One region of the Pseudoalteromonas sp. 31A1 genome, then DNA from elsewhere that is predicted to be linked to it. Evidence: predicted binding sites of a transcription regulator. Region 1 holds the regulator's gene; each other region holds the start of a gene.

What was found. Region 1 encodes sigma-54, which starts transcription at its own class of promoters, with help from an activator protein. Its sites were predicted from a motif close to GTTGGCACGNNNNTNGNNT; they were not measured.
Region 2: GQR52_RS16170 (TorF family putative porin) is a predicted target of sigma-54. The motif match lies at 1,694-1,712, and genes of this name have one in related genera.
Region 3: GQR52_RS17575 (EF-hand domain-containing protein) is a predicted target of sigma-54. The motif match lies at 1,664-1,682, and genes of this name have one in related genera.
Region 4: fliE (flagellar hook-basal body complex protein FliE) is a predicted target of sigma-54. The motif match lies at 1,002-1,020, and genes of this name have one in related genera.

The regions. Positions count from the first base shown of each region.
Region 1 covers NZ_WTKY01000003.1:332,912-336,177, reverse strand. Annotated here, with positions in the region: gene rapZ (RNase adapter RapZ) at 1-211, opposite strand, end outside; gene ptsN (PTS IIA-like nitrogen regulatory protein PtsN) at 230-682, opposite strand; gene hpf (ribosome hibernation promoting factor) at 687-974, opposite strand; gene GQR52_RS05410 (RNA polymerase factor sigma-54) at 1,001-2,500, opposite strand; gene lptB (LPS export ABC transporter ATP-binding protein) at 2,570-3,266, opposite strand, start outside.
Region 2 covers NZ_WTKY01000019.1:71,348-74,613, reverse strand. Annotated here, with positions in the region: gene GQR52_RS16180 (hypothetical protein) at 1-333, shown strand, start outside; partial or broken gene GQR52_RS16175 (hypothetical protein) at 619-1,533, shown strand; gene GQR52_RS16170 (TorF family putative porin) at 1,811-2,497, shown strand; gene GQR52_RS16165 (hypothetical protein) at 2,552-2,887, opposite strand; gene GQR52_RS16160 (Bor family protein) at 2,884-3,195, opposite strand.
Region 3 covers NZ_WTKY01000023.1:44,093-47,358, reverse strand. Annotated here, with positions in the region: gene trkA (Trk system potassium transporter TrkA) at 1-644, shown strand, start outside; gene GQR52_RS17585 (EF-hand domain-containing protein) at 726-941, opposite strand; gene GQR52_RS17580 (calmodulin) at 1,019-1,231, opposite strand; gene GQR52_RS17575 (EF-hand domain-containing protein) at 1,371-1,583, opposite strand; gene GQR52_RS17570 (flagellar brake protein) at 2,048-2,707, opposite strand; gene GQR52_RS17565 (TrkH family potassium uptake protein) at 2,752-3,266, opposite strand, start outside.
Region 4 covers NZ_WTKY01000013.1:8,547-11,812, forward strand. Annotated here, with positions in the region: gene GQR52_RS12620 (sigma-54 dependent transcriptional regulator) at 1-903, shown strand, start outside; gene fliE (flagellar hook-basal body complex protein FliE) at 1,060-1,392, shown strand; gene fliF (flagellar basal-body MS-ring/collar protein FliF) at 1,413-3,128, shown strand; gene fliG (flagellar motor switch protein FliG) at 3,121-3,266, shown strand, end outside.

The sequences.
Region 1 (3,266 bases):
GAATATCGTTAAATTCATCTTGTTGTTTAGGGATGTTACGCACATCAATGCTAACAGCAATTTTATCATAGCTATCAGACACACTGCGAACTAATGAAGGAAGCAAGTTAACTGGAATATTATCTACGCAATAATAACCTAAATCTTCTACAACGCGTAAAGCAACCGACTTTCCAGAACCAGAACGGCCGCTTATGATAATTAACTCCATTTAACACCCTTTATAAAACTATGATTGATTGACAATAACTTGGTAAAGCTCAGTATCTGATTTTGCACTGCGTAACTGTTTACAAAAATCTTTGTTGTTTAGTTTATCAGCAATGGTTGCTAGAGTCTTTAAGTGCTGCTGGTTATCGCCATCTGGTACGATGAGTGCGACGAAAATATCAACAGGGCGATTATCGATCGCATCAAAATTTATTGGAGTTTCGCTAACGAGTACTAAAGCCAAAGGCTCTTCTGCACCGCTCATTCTTCCATGAGGAATGGCAATGCCACGCCCTATACCTGTACTACCCAATTTTTCTCTGCTCATTAAAGCATTAAGAATATCTTGTTGCGGTAAATACGGAAGTTTGTCGTGAGCAAGTTCGCTAATGAACTCTAAAATTCTTTTTTTGCTATTAAAAAGGACCGCAGCTTTGCTGCAGTCCTGGCATATAAGTGAGCTTAATTTCATCATATTAGTGTCGAGCAAGCTTCTCTTTGTGTTTAATTACTTGTCGATCGAGCTTGTCGATCAACGAGTCAATGGCGGCATACATATCTTGATGTTCTGTAGAGGCAAATAGCTCAGCACCGCTTACGTGTATGGTGGCTTCTGCTTTTTGATTTAATTTTTCTACATCGAGAATGACATGAACATTATTAATATGATCAGAGTGTCTTTCTAGCTTCGCAAATTTGGTATTAATATAGTCTCTTAGTGAATCGGTTAATTCTACGTGACGACCAGTTAAGTTTAGTTGCATAAGCATTACCCTCTTTTTTTTGCGTCTTAAATCAAACTTTTACGCTGATTTGACGGTGGAATAGCCAGAGATTCGCGGTATTTTGCGATTGTACGTCTCGCTACTTTAATTCCTTGCTCAGCCAATATATCCGCTATTTTGCTATCACTCAATGGTTTTGCTGAGTTTTCTGCTGCGATTAATTTTCGGATAAGCGCACGGATTGCTGTAGATGAACATTCACCACCGTTTTCGGTGCTTACATGGCTTGAGAAAAAATATTTAAGCTCAAATATACCACGGGGTGTGTGCATATACTTTTGGGTTGTTACGCGCGAAATTGTTGATTCGTGCATTTCTACCATTTCAGCAACATCATTTAAAACCATTGGTTTCATGGCTTCAGGACCGTGTTCAAAAAAGCCTTGTTGTTGCTTAACAATACAATTTGTTACTTTTAATAGCGTGTCGTTTCTACTTTCTAAGCTTTTAATAAACCATTTAGCTTCTTGTAAATGCGAGCGAATAAACTGGCTGTCACCACTGGATTTTACAGTGCGAGACATTGCCGCGTATTGGCTATTAACACGAATTTTAGGCATGCTGTCTGGGTTTAACTCAACAACCCAGCGGCCTTTAATTTTTTTAACTGACACATCAGGAATAACATACTCAGATTCTTCTCTTACAATAGTATCTGCAGGTTTAGGGCTAAGAGTATGTATTAATGTCATTACTTCTTTAAGCTCTTCTTCTTTGAGCTTAGTTTTCTTCATTAATGTACGATAGTCACGAGCAGCTAATAAATCAATATGCTCGGTTAAAATCATTTTTGTTTCATTAATGTAAGGTGTTTCTTTATCAAACTGGTTAAGCTGAATACACAAACACTCTTGTAAACTACGTGCGGCAATACCAACAGGATCAAACAGTTGGATGCGTTTTAATACAGCTTCAATTTCATCAAGTTCGACTTCGTTATCATCTTCGTTTTCTTGATTAAAGCTTTCTAAAATCTCTTCGCAGCTTAGTGTTAAAATACCTGAATCATCGACGGCTTCTACAATAGCAATAGCAATAGCTTCGTCTGTAGGGCTAAATGGCGTTAGTTGTAACTGCCACATTAAATACTCATGGAGCGTTTCAGTAGAGGCGCCTTGGTATATTGATTCGTCTTCAGGCATCGGACCCGATGATGCTGCTGGGGCGGCACTCATGTACTCATCCCAACTAACATCCATAGCCATGTCGTCACTTAGCGTGTCTTTTGCAAGTGCTTCACCACTATCTTGTTCGTATTCGCTTGGAGCATCATCGGCAGATGCGCTAACAGTTATGTCATCTGTATCTGCTTTTTGCTCGTTTTTACCTGCAGCGTCTTCTGAATAGTCTGCTTCTTCAACCTCTAATAGCGGGTTGCTGTCGAGAGCTTCTTGTATTTCTTGCTGGAGATCCAATGTACTGAGTTGCAACAAACGAATAGCTTGTTGCAGCTGTGGAGTCATTGTAAGTTGCTGGCCCATGCGCAGCTGTAGTGATTGCCTCATGTATCTCTAACAATCCTTTTATGTTGTTATAATTAATACTAGCAGATGCTTAAAGACATGGCGTAAATGTTACAGCCTAAATTGCTCGCCTAAGTAAACATCGCGTACTGTTTTATCATTTAATACGTGTTCTGGAGTACCTGATGCAATCAGCTCCCCATGAGAAACAATGTAGGCTTTTTCACAAACATCAAGGGTTTCTCTTACGTTATGATCGGTAATTAATACACCAATCCCACGATTTTTAAGATGTTCTATTATTTTCTTTATGTCTAATACCGAAATCGGGTCAACACCTGCAAATGGTTCATCCAGTAATATAAATTTAGGATCTGCTGCCAGCGCACGTGCTATTTCAACACGACGACGTTCGCCACCCGACAATGCCATACCTTGGCTATCACGAATGTGTTGTATGCTAAATTCATCTAATAATTTATCGAGAGTGTCTTCTCTAGCTTGTTTATTTAACTCTTTGCGCGTTTCTAAAATGGCCATTAAGTTTTGATAAACAGTCAGCTTTCTGAATATTGAAGACTCTTGCGGTAAGTAGCCAATGCCTAATCTAGCACGACTATGCATAGGTAAAAGAGTAATATCGTTATCGTCTATCGATATTTTACCTTTGTCGCTAGGTACAAGTCCTACTATCATATAAAACGTGGTAGTTTTACCTGCGCCGTTAGGGCCAAGTAAGCCAACAATACTGCCAGCTTTGACTTCAAGGCCGACGTTTTTTACAACTTCACGGCCTTTATAGCTCTTT
Region 2 (3,266 bases), on a different contig from region 1:
AAAAATGATACTTCAATATTACTGCAGCGTATGTCTAATATTGAATACTCTGAAATAGCACAAATACGTAAAGATAAGCTAAACGATTTTATTCTAAATGAATTAAAAGACGTCACTATTTTACAGCAAGATCTAGAGTGTGCAGGGAAGGTTTGCGCACTAGAACTTACTTATACACAAAGTAGTAATCAAGCATCTATTGAGGCTCTTTCAAGTTTTTCTAAAAACTATTCTTTTCAGCAATTTACTGAAACCGAAAGTGGTGATAAAAAATTAAAAGCATTATATATTGAAACTGAAGACCCTAGCCTATTAACTCTTTTAAATAACTAATTCACGCTGACAAGTATAATACTTAAAGCTATTTTCAGTCCTATATTAGAGTCTAGTTTTCCTGCTATAAAGCAGTAAAACTAGACCCCATAAGTATATTAAGTCACGAATAACCGGCATCAATCACTGCCCACTTTTAAAAATACCAAAGAATAGCTCACGTCAACTATTTGATGGTATCAAGCTGGGTTCATTTGTTTTATAACAATCTCTGCAGCTTTAAGGCTAAATAATATTTAAGTATGCGCCGTTTGCCATGCTGAGTGAATTCTCATTACAGAGCAAGCGATTAGCTTTTTACAGGCTAAAGCTTTACGTATTGCTCCTTGGCCTGTTGTAAGTGTATTTGTAGAACAACACAAAGACGTTATTGCACTTGATGAACAACTTCGTTTAGTCGACTACATTAAAAGCATTCGTGAGCAATCTCTTAAAGATATGATCCCTGAAGACTTACTTGCGTTTAGCGGTAAGCACATAGCATCACTTGATCCAAGCACATACAACTTTGACGTTGAATGGTTTGCATCTACAAAGAGTGCGAAGAGCTTCCATCAAATGCTTGGAGATTTACCAGGTGCTTTTGACGACGCACTAGCAAATATTCCACTTGAAGGTGATATTACTCAATATGAGTATCAACAATTTGTTGCTGCTTATTCAAAAATATTCACCGACAACAACGAAAAACCAACACTTGCGCCTGCAACTCGTTTGCTTGCAATGCGTCGCCCTGATTTATTTACTCCGATTACAAATAATAATCGATTAGATGCTTTATGTGGTGCCCTAGGTGTTTCTAAACTTAAAAATAGTGATTTTGAGCGTTACTGGCAAGATATCGTAAAAGGTATTCAAGCTATGTCATGGTATAAAATGGCTAAACCTAGTAACGAGTTAGAAGAACAATTGGTTGCTATTAAAGCATTAATTCCATGTTTCTTTCACTACGCTGATGCTAAAACACCAGATAACTCTAACTACATTAAACTGCTAAGCAAGCCTAAACGTACTACAACTACAACAGGTAAAACTCAGCGTAGAGGTAAAGAGTCTGCAGAAATTTTAGTAGACAGTGCTCTTGCTGCTGACGATATTCCCGAACACATTCGCAGTAAACGTGATTCAATTGTGAGTGAAGTACAAAAAGGTCGCAGCGTAAACGAAACAATTAGCCTTATGCGCACTATATTCGGCTAAAACCTTCTAATTTAGCCGTACTTTTATGGTGCGGCTAGGTTAATTTATGCACCAGCAATGTGCGCAACATCTTCCTTCATGTTATATCCCCATCCTATTCATAAAATTCAAGCTCATGTTTTTAATAAATAAAAAATAATTTTTAATAAAAAATAATGAAGCTGGCACATACAGTGCAATTATCCCGTTAGTTAAACAATAAAAAGCCGTCAGCCTAAAGGTTCCGATTACATAATAAAAACCTTGGCGAGCAAAAATCATATAACGGGAAATGGACATGCTAAAACTAAAAAAAACCATCGCTATAAGTGCTATAGCATTAATGGGCGCAACATCTTTAACATCTACAGCTGTGCATGCTGAAGTAACTGCTAATGCAGCGGCAACATCAAACTACTTATGGCGAGGTCAAGAGCAAACTGGGGGCGATGCAGCTATTTCAGGCGGTATTGATTATGCCAATGAATCGGGCTTTTATGCAGGTACTTGGGCTTCAAATGCATCGTGGGCAGATGAAATGACCTATGAGCTTGACTTATATGCAGGCTTTGGTGGCGATATTAACGAAAGTGTTAGCTACGATGTTGGTTATATTTATTACGCTTACCCAGACGCAGCTTCTGAAGCAGACGCAGATTTCTCTGAAATTTACGGTAGCATCAGTGTTGAAGGCTTTACCTTTGGTGCTTCTGTATTAGCAACATCAGCTGCAAGTGGTGATGGTACAGACTTTGGTGATTCACTTTACCTGACAGCTGACTACGGTTTTGCTGTTGGCAGTAACGGCACTGAAATGGCACTTCACTTAGGCCATTACTCTGGTGATTTTATTGGCGATGATAATATCTTAGATTACGGTGTATCAATTTCGAAAGACGGTTTTACTTTTGGTTTGTCTGATACAGATATGGATGATTCAGATATTAAAGCTTACGTTGCTTATTCTGTAGACTTTAATTTATAAGAAAGAATGTGTTACTTGCTGCAACACGAAGGGCCTTTTGGCCCTTTTCTCGTTTTATAGCTGTTTTGCCTTAAATGGTACCTTATTACATTGTACTTCTACTGTTTTAGGGTACCAAGCTGGGCCGATTTGATTCACAACCACCTCAGCTAAACCATTAGTAAACGATTTATACGTATGAGCGCTTTGCCATTCACCTTGTGGGCAATGTGTTGTTAAATCTAACGGCTCTGATCCCTCGTACAACGCAAGTGCAAAATTATGATGCCACTGTGAGCTTTTTAGCGTTTTATTGCTTACTTTGCTTTGTGCTCCGTTATCAAAGTAAATATTTGTACATCCCGTTAAAATAATCAGTGTGCAACCGGCTGCAAGTAGCTTGATACTCATAATGTTTCCCCTATTACTTGCTCTTGGCACCACACTTTAATGGTATGGGGCGAGTATATTCCAAGCGTAATTAAACTCAGCGCTCCATCACTAAACGTTTGTTGTGACTGCATTTGAATAACCGGTGTATTCGAACATATTTGTTTTACGTCTACGCGTTGCTCGCCTACCAATCCCCAAAAGTAAAATGAGCGACTATCTTCGTAATTAGCTTGGCTCGTTATTTTTGCTGTTGCCTGTGGCTGAATGGTTACCGCAGAACAAGCACTCAGGCTTAATGCTATCGCCCCTATAATTAATGGTTTCATACTCTTTCTTATAAACTAAATACCAGTAAGGTAACTTTATAAGAGAACATAAAATATTAGCGTAAAAAGCT
Region 3 (3,266 bases), on a different contig from region 1:
CAGGCCTTGCCCGCTCACTTGAAAAAAATCACACCGTTAAACTAATTGAACGCAGTAAAGAACGTGCCGAGCAACTCTCAGAAATGCTCGATAACACGGTCGTTTTTTGTGGTGACGCATCTGATCAAGAACTGCTCTCAGAAGAGCATATTGAACAAGTCGATGTATTTATTGCCGTAACCAACGACGATGAAGCAAACATTATGTCGGCCATGCTTGCAAAACGTATGGGCGCACAAAAAACCATGGTACTTATTCAACGTGGAGCTTACGTTGATTTGGTACAAGGCGGCGAAATAGATATTGCCATATCGCCACAACAAGCCACTATATCAGCGTTATTAACGCACGTACGCCGTGGTGATATTGTTAACGTGTATTCACTGCGTAAAGGCGCAGCAGAAGCCATTGAAGCGGTTGCTCATGGTGATGAAAACACATCTAAAGTGGTTGGTCGTGCGATTGCCGACATAAAACTTCCTGCAGGTACAACCATTGGGGCAATAGTACGTAATGACGATGTGTTGATAGCTCACGATGATACAATTATTATGTCGGGCGATCATGTCATCATGTTTTTAATCGACAAAAAACACATTACCGTTGTAGAAAAACTATTCCAAGTAAGTGCTATATTCCTTTAACTAGTTACTCTAATTAGTTAATTTAATACACAAAAAAGCCGCTGATTAAGGCGGCTTTAATGGAGTATGCTTAAATATTGATTACTGTACTTTTGAAAACTCTTCTTTAGAGATTTCACCATTACCATCAGTATCCAAATCATCAAAAATCTTTACAAGCTGAGGGTTAACCTTCGCTTCTTCCATTGTAATAGCACCGTTACCATCTGCATCAAAAGAGGCAAAATCTACTGCGGCATATGCTGCTGATGAAGATGCTAAAACGATAACTGCAAGTGTTGTATTTAATGTTTTCATAATAATATTCCTAGTAATATGGGAAGTCCTTTTCAAAGATCCCTGACTGTGAAAAATGTTTAATCTGAAAAGATTAATTAGTAATTAGCGAATTCTTCTTTAGAAAGCTCGCCGCTACCGTCGGTATCTAGCTCAATAAATTCAGCCATTAAATCTGTATCGACTGCCGCTTCGCTTGGGCTAATTGTGCCGCTACCATCGATATCAAGGCTGTCAAAATCTGATGCTGCAAATGCAGCGGAAGAAAATGCTAGTACTATAAGTGCTAATGCTTTATTTAAATGTTTCATAACTTAATCCTTCAATGTTCTATCAAAAAAATTGCTTCGTTTAACTTAAAACGTAATTTTTCACTTCCTTGTTATCCTCTTTCGTAAGCTCCCTTGCCTACTTAGGTGTCTTTGGCAACTCAGGATAAATACTTTTTAATTAAGCTTCTGAAAATTCTTCTTTTGATAACTCACCATTTTGGTCAGTATCAAGCTCAGAAAACATGCTCATTAGCTTTGCATCAACTGATGCTTCTGCTTGGCTAATTGTGCCACTGCCGTCTACATCCAGTGTGTCAAAATCTGTTGCAGCAAAAGCGGCTGAAGAAGATGCAATAGCGATAAGTGCTAAAGTTTTATTAATGCTTTTCATAATATGTATCCTTCAAATTTATGTGTGTGCGATTAAGTATTTCACTTTGAATCACGATTTCGTTCAGTACACTTAGACTATTACAACTTAGATGCCAACATTTAAAAGCTATTAATTTTCAATAAGTTAAATATAAAACGTACAACAAGAAGGCGTTTTTAGAATAGTTATTGTTGCCCTTTAGCAACACGTTTTAAAGGGATGACATTAAAGTCATTAAAAACATATAGTTATGTTTATATAAAAAGATACATTTTTAAGTGTACGGTTTTAAAAGGAGGGATTTTAAAGAATAATTGAGATAAATTTTAACGAGGAAGCTTTAATAACAAAAAATAAGCTGTAAAAAATAATACGTAATCAGTTGTTTTATTTAAATAATAATTTTAATTATGAAAGAGAAAAAAACATTTTATAAATACTGACGTAAAATGCCTTTTTGTTGCAAATAAGCGAAAACCTATTTATTCAACGGTAGGCTCAAGCGCAGAAGGGTCTATAAAATGCTCTTTCATAAAGGCTTTCATTTCATCCTCGCTTGCTAGTAGCTTAATTCCACAGTGCACACCTGCGGCATGCTCTTTAACACTGCAAATTTCACCTTCAAAATCTTTATCACTGCTATTAAGTACGACAGTGCATTGCATATCTTTAATACTTTCAACTTGCTGATCGCCTCTAATATCAAACATTACACCAGTGAGTGAAATGTCTTTAATAAGGCCTTCAAGTACCCTATCGTCACTTAGTTTTAGCTTTGCAGGTAATAAGGTAGGTATGCGTGTTTGTGAGCGTAGCGCAAATAACTGCACTTGCTTTGGAAAGTTTATAAACACGAGTTTAGCGGGATGAGAGGCTACCGACATAATTTGCTGGCGAAACGCAATAACTTGCCCACCACTACCTTCAATAAGCGCTCTTACAACAACCATTACGCCATCACGTAAATAGTCACTCGCCACAGGTAAACGCTTTGCATTGGGATAATTTAAAATAATAAACTGTTTATCGAGTAAACCAACTAATTCAGTTTTAACACGCTTACTGCTTGTAGGTGTTAATATTTCTAGGTCGACTAAGCTGCCTACACTTATATGCTTTAGCTTTTCTAAATTTGTTGGCATATCCCTTTCCCACTAACTTGTATTTTAAAATTCAAATGGCTCGTTTAACCACGCCAAAATGTAGGCGTAAATAGTACTAATAAAGTAAATATTTCTAAACGACCAAACACCATTGCAATGGTCAGTAACCATTTAGCACCATCGGTTATAGCACCATAATGCGAGGCTACATCACCCAAGCCGGGACCTAAGTTATTTAAACAAGCCGCAGTGGCTGAGAACGCAGTTATGTTATCCATACCCGTGCCCATAAGCGCTAACATAATAATAATAAACACCAACGCATACGCAGAGAAAAATCCCCACACGGCTTCTACTACTTTGTCTGGCAACGCCTTTCGACCCAGCTTGATTGAATATATAGCCCGTGGGTGCACCAAACGATTAAGCTCACGCACACCCTGCAAGTACAGTAAGAACACGCGCACTACTTTCATACCACCACCAGTAGAGCCTGCACAACCACCAATAAAGCTCGAAAATATAAGTAAAATAGGTAAAAACAAAGGCCATGTTGAAAAGTTATCAGTAGCAAAGCCTGCTGTTGTACTCATAGAAA
Region 4 (3,266 bases), on a different contig from region 1:
CCTGAAAATATGCTCGAAGCCACTTTATTTGGTTATGAAAAAGGGGCTTTTACGGGGGCGATTCAAGCATGTCCGGGTAAGTTTGAGCAAGCACAGGGCGGGACTATTTTACTTGATGAAATTACTGAGATGGACTTAGGGCTACAAGCAAAGCTGTTACGCGTACTGCAAGAACGTGAAGTAGAGCGTTTAGGGGGTCGTAAAACAATCCAGCTCGATGTACGTATTTTGGCAACCAGTAATCGTGATTTAAAAGAAGCCGTGTCTGAAAATCAGTTTAGAGAAGATTTATATTACAGGCTTAATGTTTTTCCACTAATGTGGCGACCATTGTGCCAACGCCCTGGCGATATTATTGTATTGGCTAAGCATTTAATTGAGCGCCATATAAGTAAAAGCAAAGAGCCCATGGCATATTTAGATAAAGCTGCTGAGCAAAAGTTATTGGCTCATGCGTGGCCTGGCAATGTGCGCGAACTTGATAACGTTATACAGCGTGCACTTATATTGCGAAGTGGCGATACAATAAACGAGCATGCTATTTTTATCGAAAACTTAGTATCTAATAACTTTGTTATGGAGCCATCATTGGCACCAGCGCAAACAGTATCGCCAACAGAATTAGCTCACGCAGATAAAGGCGTTGATAAAAGCACGCTAAGCTCTGCATATTATGATGAAAAATCGCATGCCGAGGATGAGCCTAAGCAAGGTTTACTAGCGGCAGATACCGGTAGCTATAAAGATGAGCTTAAAGACAAAGAGCATCGCATTATTTTAGAAACTCTTGCGCGTTGCCAAGGCAAGCGTAAAGACGTTGCTGAAACGTTGGGCATAAGCCCACGAACTTTACGTTATAAACTAGCGCAAATGCGCGATTTAGGTATTTCACTTCCTGCATAACCTCCTATAAACCCTAAGTTTGCAGTGCAAGCTTAGGGTTGTCAAAACTCTGACTAACACAAATTAAAGTTAACCTATTGTATTTTAATGATTAATTATTTGGCATGCTTTGTGCTTTATTACTTATAAGAGTTCACTGCGTGTCAGAGATAAATTATGAAAATTCAAAACAGTGCTGTATTTCAAGAAATGCAATCAATGGCTTTAGAAGCCGGCCGTAATAATCAAATAAATAAATTGCCGACTCAAGTTCAACCTACTTCTACTTCCCAGTTTGGCGACATGCTAAGTGATGCACTAAATTCAGTGCACGGATTACAACAAGATGCCGCTCAAAAAGTAACAGCAGTTGAGATGGGTGATCGAAGTGTATCGCTTGCTGAGGCGATGATTGCTTCTCAAAAATCGTCAGTTGCTTTTGAGGCTACAGTACAGGTTCGTAATAAACTTGTTGAAGCTTATAAAGAAATCATGAACATGCCTGTTTAATTAGGTAGTGGAGAATTATTGTGGCGCAATCTAACCAATCTACAGACCTAGCACTTGCTGGTGGCGGTATTGACCAAAGTGGTGGTGATGATCAACAAGAACAAAAGTCAGGCTACTTAAGTGCTTTAAATGGTGTTGATGTATTGCGCCAAGTAACATTGGTTATAGCATTGGCTATTTGTTTAGCTATCGCGATTTTTATTATTATTTGGGCTCGTCAGCCAGATATGCGCCCGTTAGGCAAAATGCAAACTGAAGAGCTTATTCAAACGCTCGACTTTTTAGATGCGCAACAAATTGAATATCAACTAGATGGCAACGTTGTGTCGGTTGATGAAAGCGAATACCAAAATATTAAATTGTTAATGACCCGCGAAGGGTTAGAGCAAGGGCCAGCATCTGGCTCTGATATAATTATGCAAGATATGGGCTTTGGTGTAAGCCAACGCTTAGAGCGCGAACGCCTAAAACATGGCCGTGAACAGCAATTAGCACGGACCATTGAAGAGCTTAATAATATTACTCGCGCTAAAGTATTGTTAGCCATTCCTAAAGAAAACGTATTTGCCCGCAGAGAGAAAAAACCATCCGCTACAGTTGTATTAACACTCAAACGTGGACGCTCACTTGACCGTGAAGAAGTAGACTCTGTTGTTGATATGATTGCTTCGGCAGTACAGGGTTTAGAGCCTATGCGAGTTACTGTTACCGATCAAAATGGTCGATTACTAAATTCAGGTTCGCAAAGCTCATTAGCAGCACGCTCTCGTAAAGAATACGATTTAGAACGTAAGCGCGAACAAGAGTACCTTGAAAAAATAGACAGTATTTTAATACCGGTTGTTGGGCTTGCAAACTATACAGCTCAAGTTGATTTGAGTATGGACTTTAGCTCGATTGAGGAAACTCAAAAGCGTTATAACCCAGACCTACCAGCGGTTAGAAGCGAAACCACATTTGAAGAAAATAACATTGGCGGCCTAGCTGTTGGTATTCCAGGTGCGCTTACAAATCAGCCACCGTTAAACTCGAACATTCCTGAGGTTGCGGGGCAAGGTGGTGCAGGCACAGCTACATCACCAACACGCAGCCACAAAGAAGCAACGCGTAATTATGAACTCGACACTACAATTTCTCATAAGCGCCAGCAAAGTGGTGTAATACGTAGAATAAGCGTATCAGTTGCTGTTGACTACATTGCTAAAGTGGGAGAAAACGGTGAAACAACCATGACTCCACGCTCGGTAGAGGCATTGTCAAATATCCGTCGCTTACTACAAGGTGGTGTAGGTTTTGATATGCAACGTGGTGATGCACTTGAAGTCGTAACAGTGCCGTTTGTACGTGAAGAAACAAATTTAGCAATAGAAGTGCCACTGTGGGAACAAGACTGGTTTATGAAAATAGCCCGCCTTGTATTAGGCGCCTTAGTTATCATTGTATTGATAATGGCAGTAGTAAAACCAATGCTTAAACGCTTAATTTACCCAGACGATACACTAGAAGAATACGACGAAGATGCATTAAGTTCAGGCGTAGATATTGGCGACAATACACTTGATATGCTAAATAAAGACTTTGATTCTGCTTCGGTTGGTTTCTCAAGTGATGGTACACTGCAGTTACCGGATTTACATGGCGACGAAGATTTACTTAAAGCAATTCGTGCCCTTGTAGCTAACGAACCAGAACTATCATCACAAGTAGTCAAAGCGTGGTTAACAGAAGATGACTGATCAAGAACAAAAACAACTCCCGCCAGCCTTTGATGTTGATAAGCTAGATGGGGTAGATAAAGCCGCTATATTACTTTTGAGTTTATCAGAAGAAGATGCCGCGCAAATCCTTAAACACTTAGAGCCTAAACAGGTACA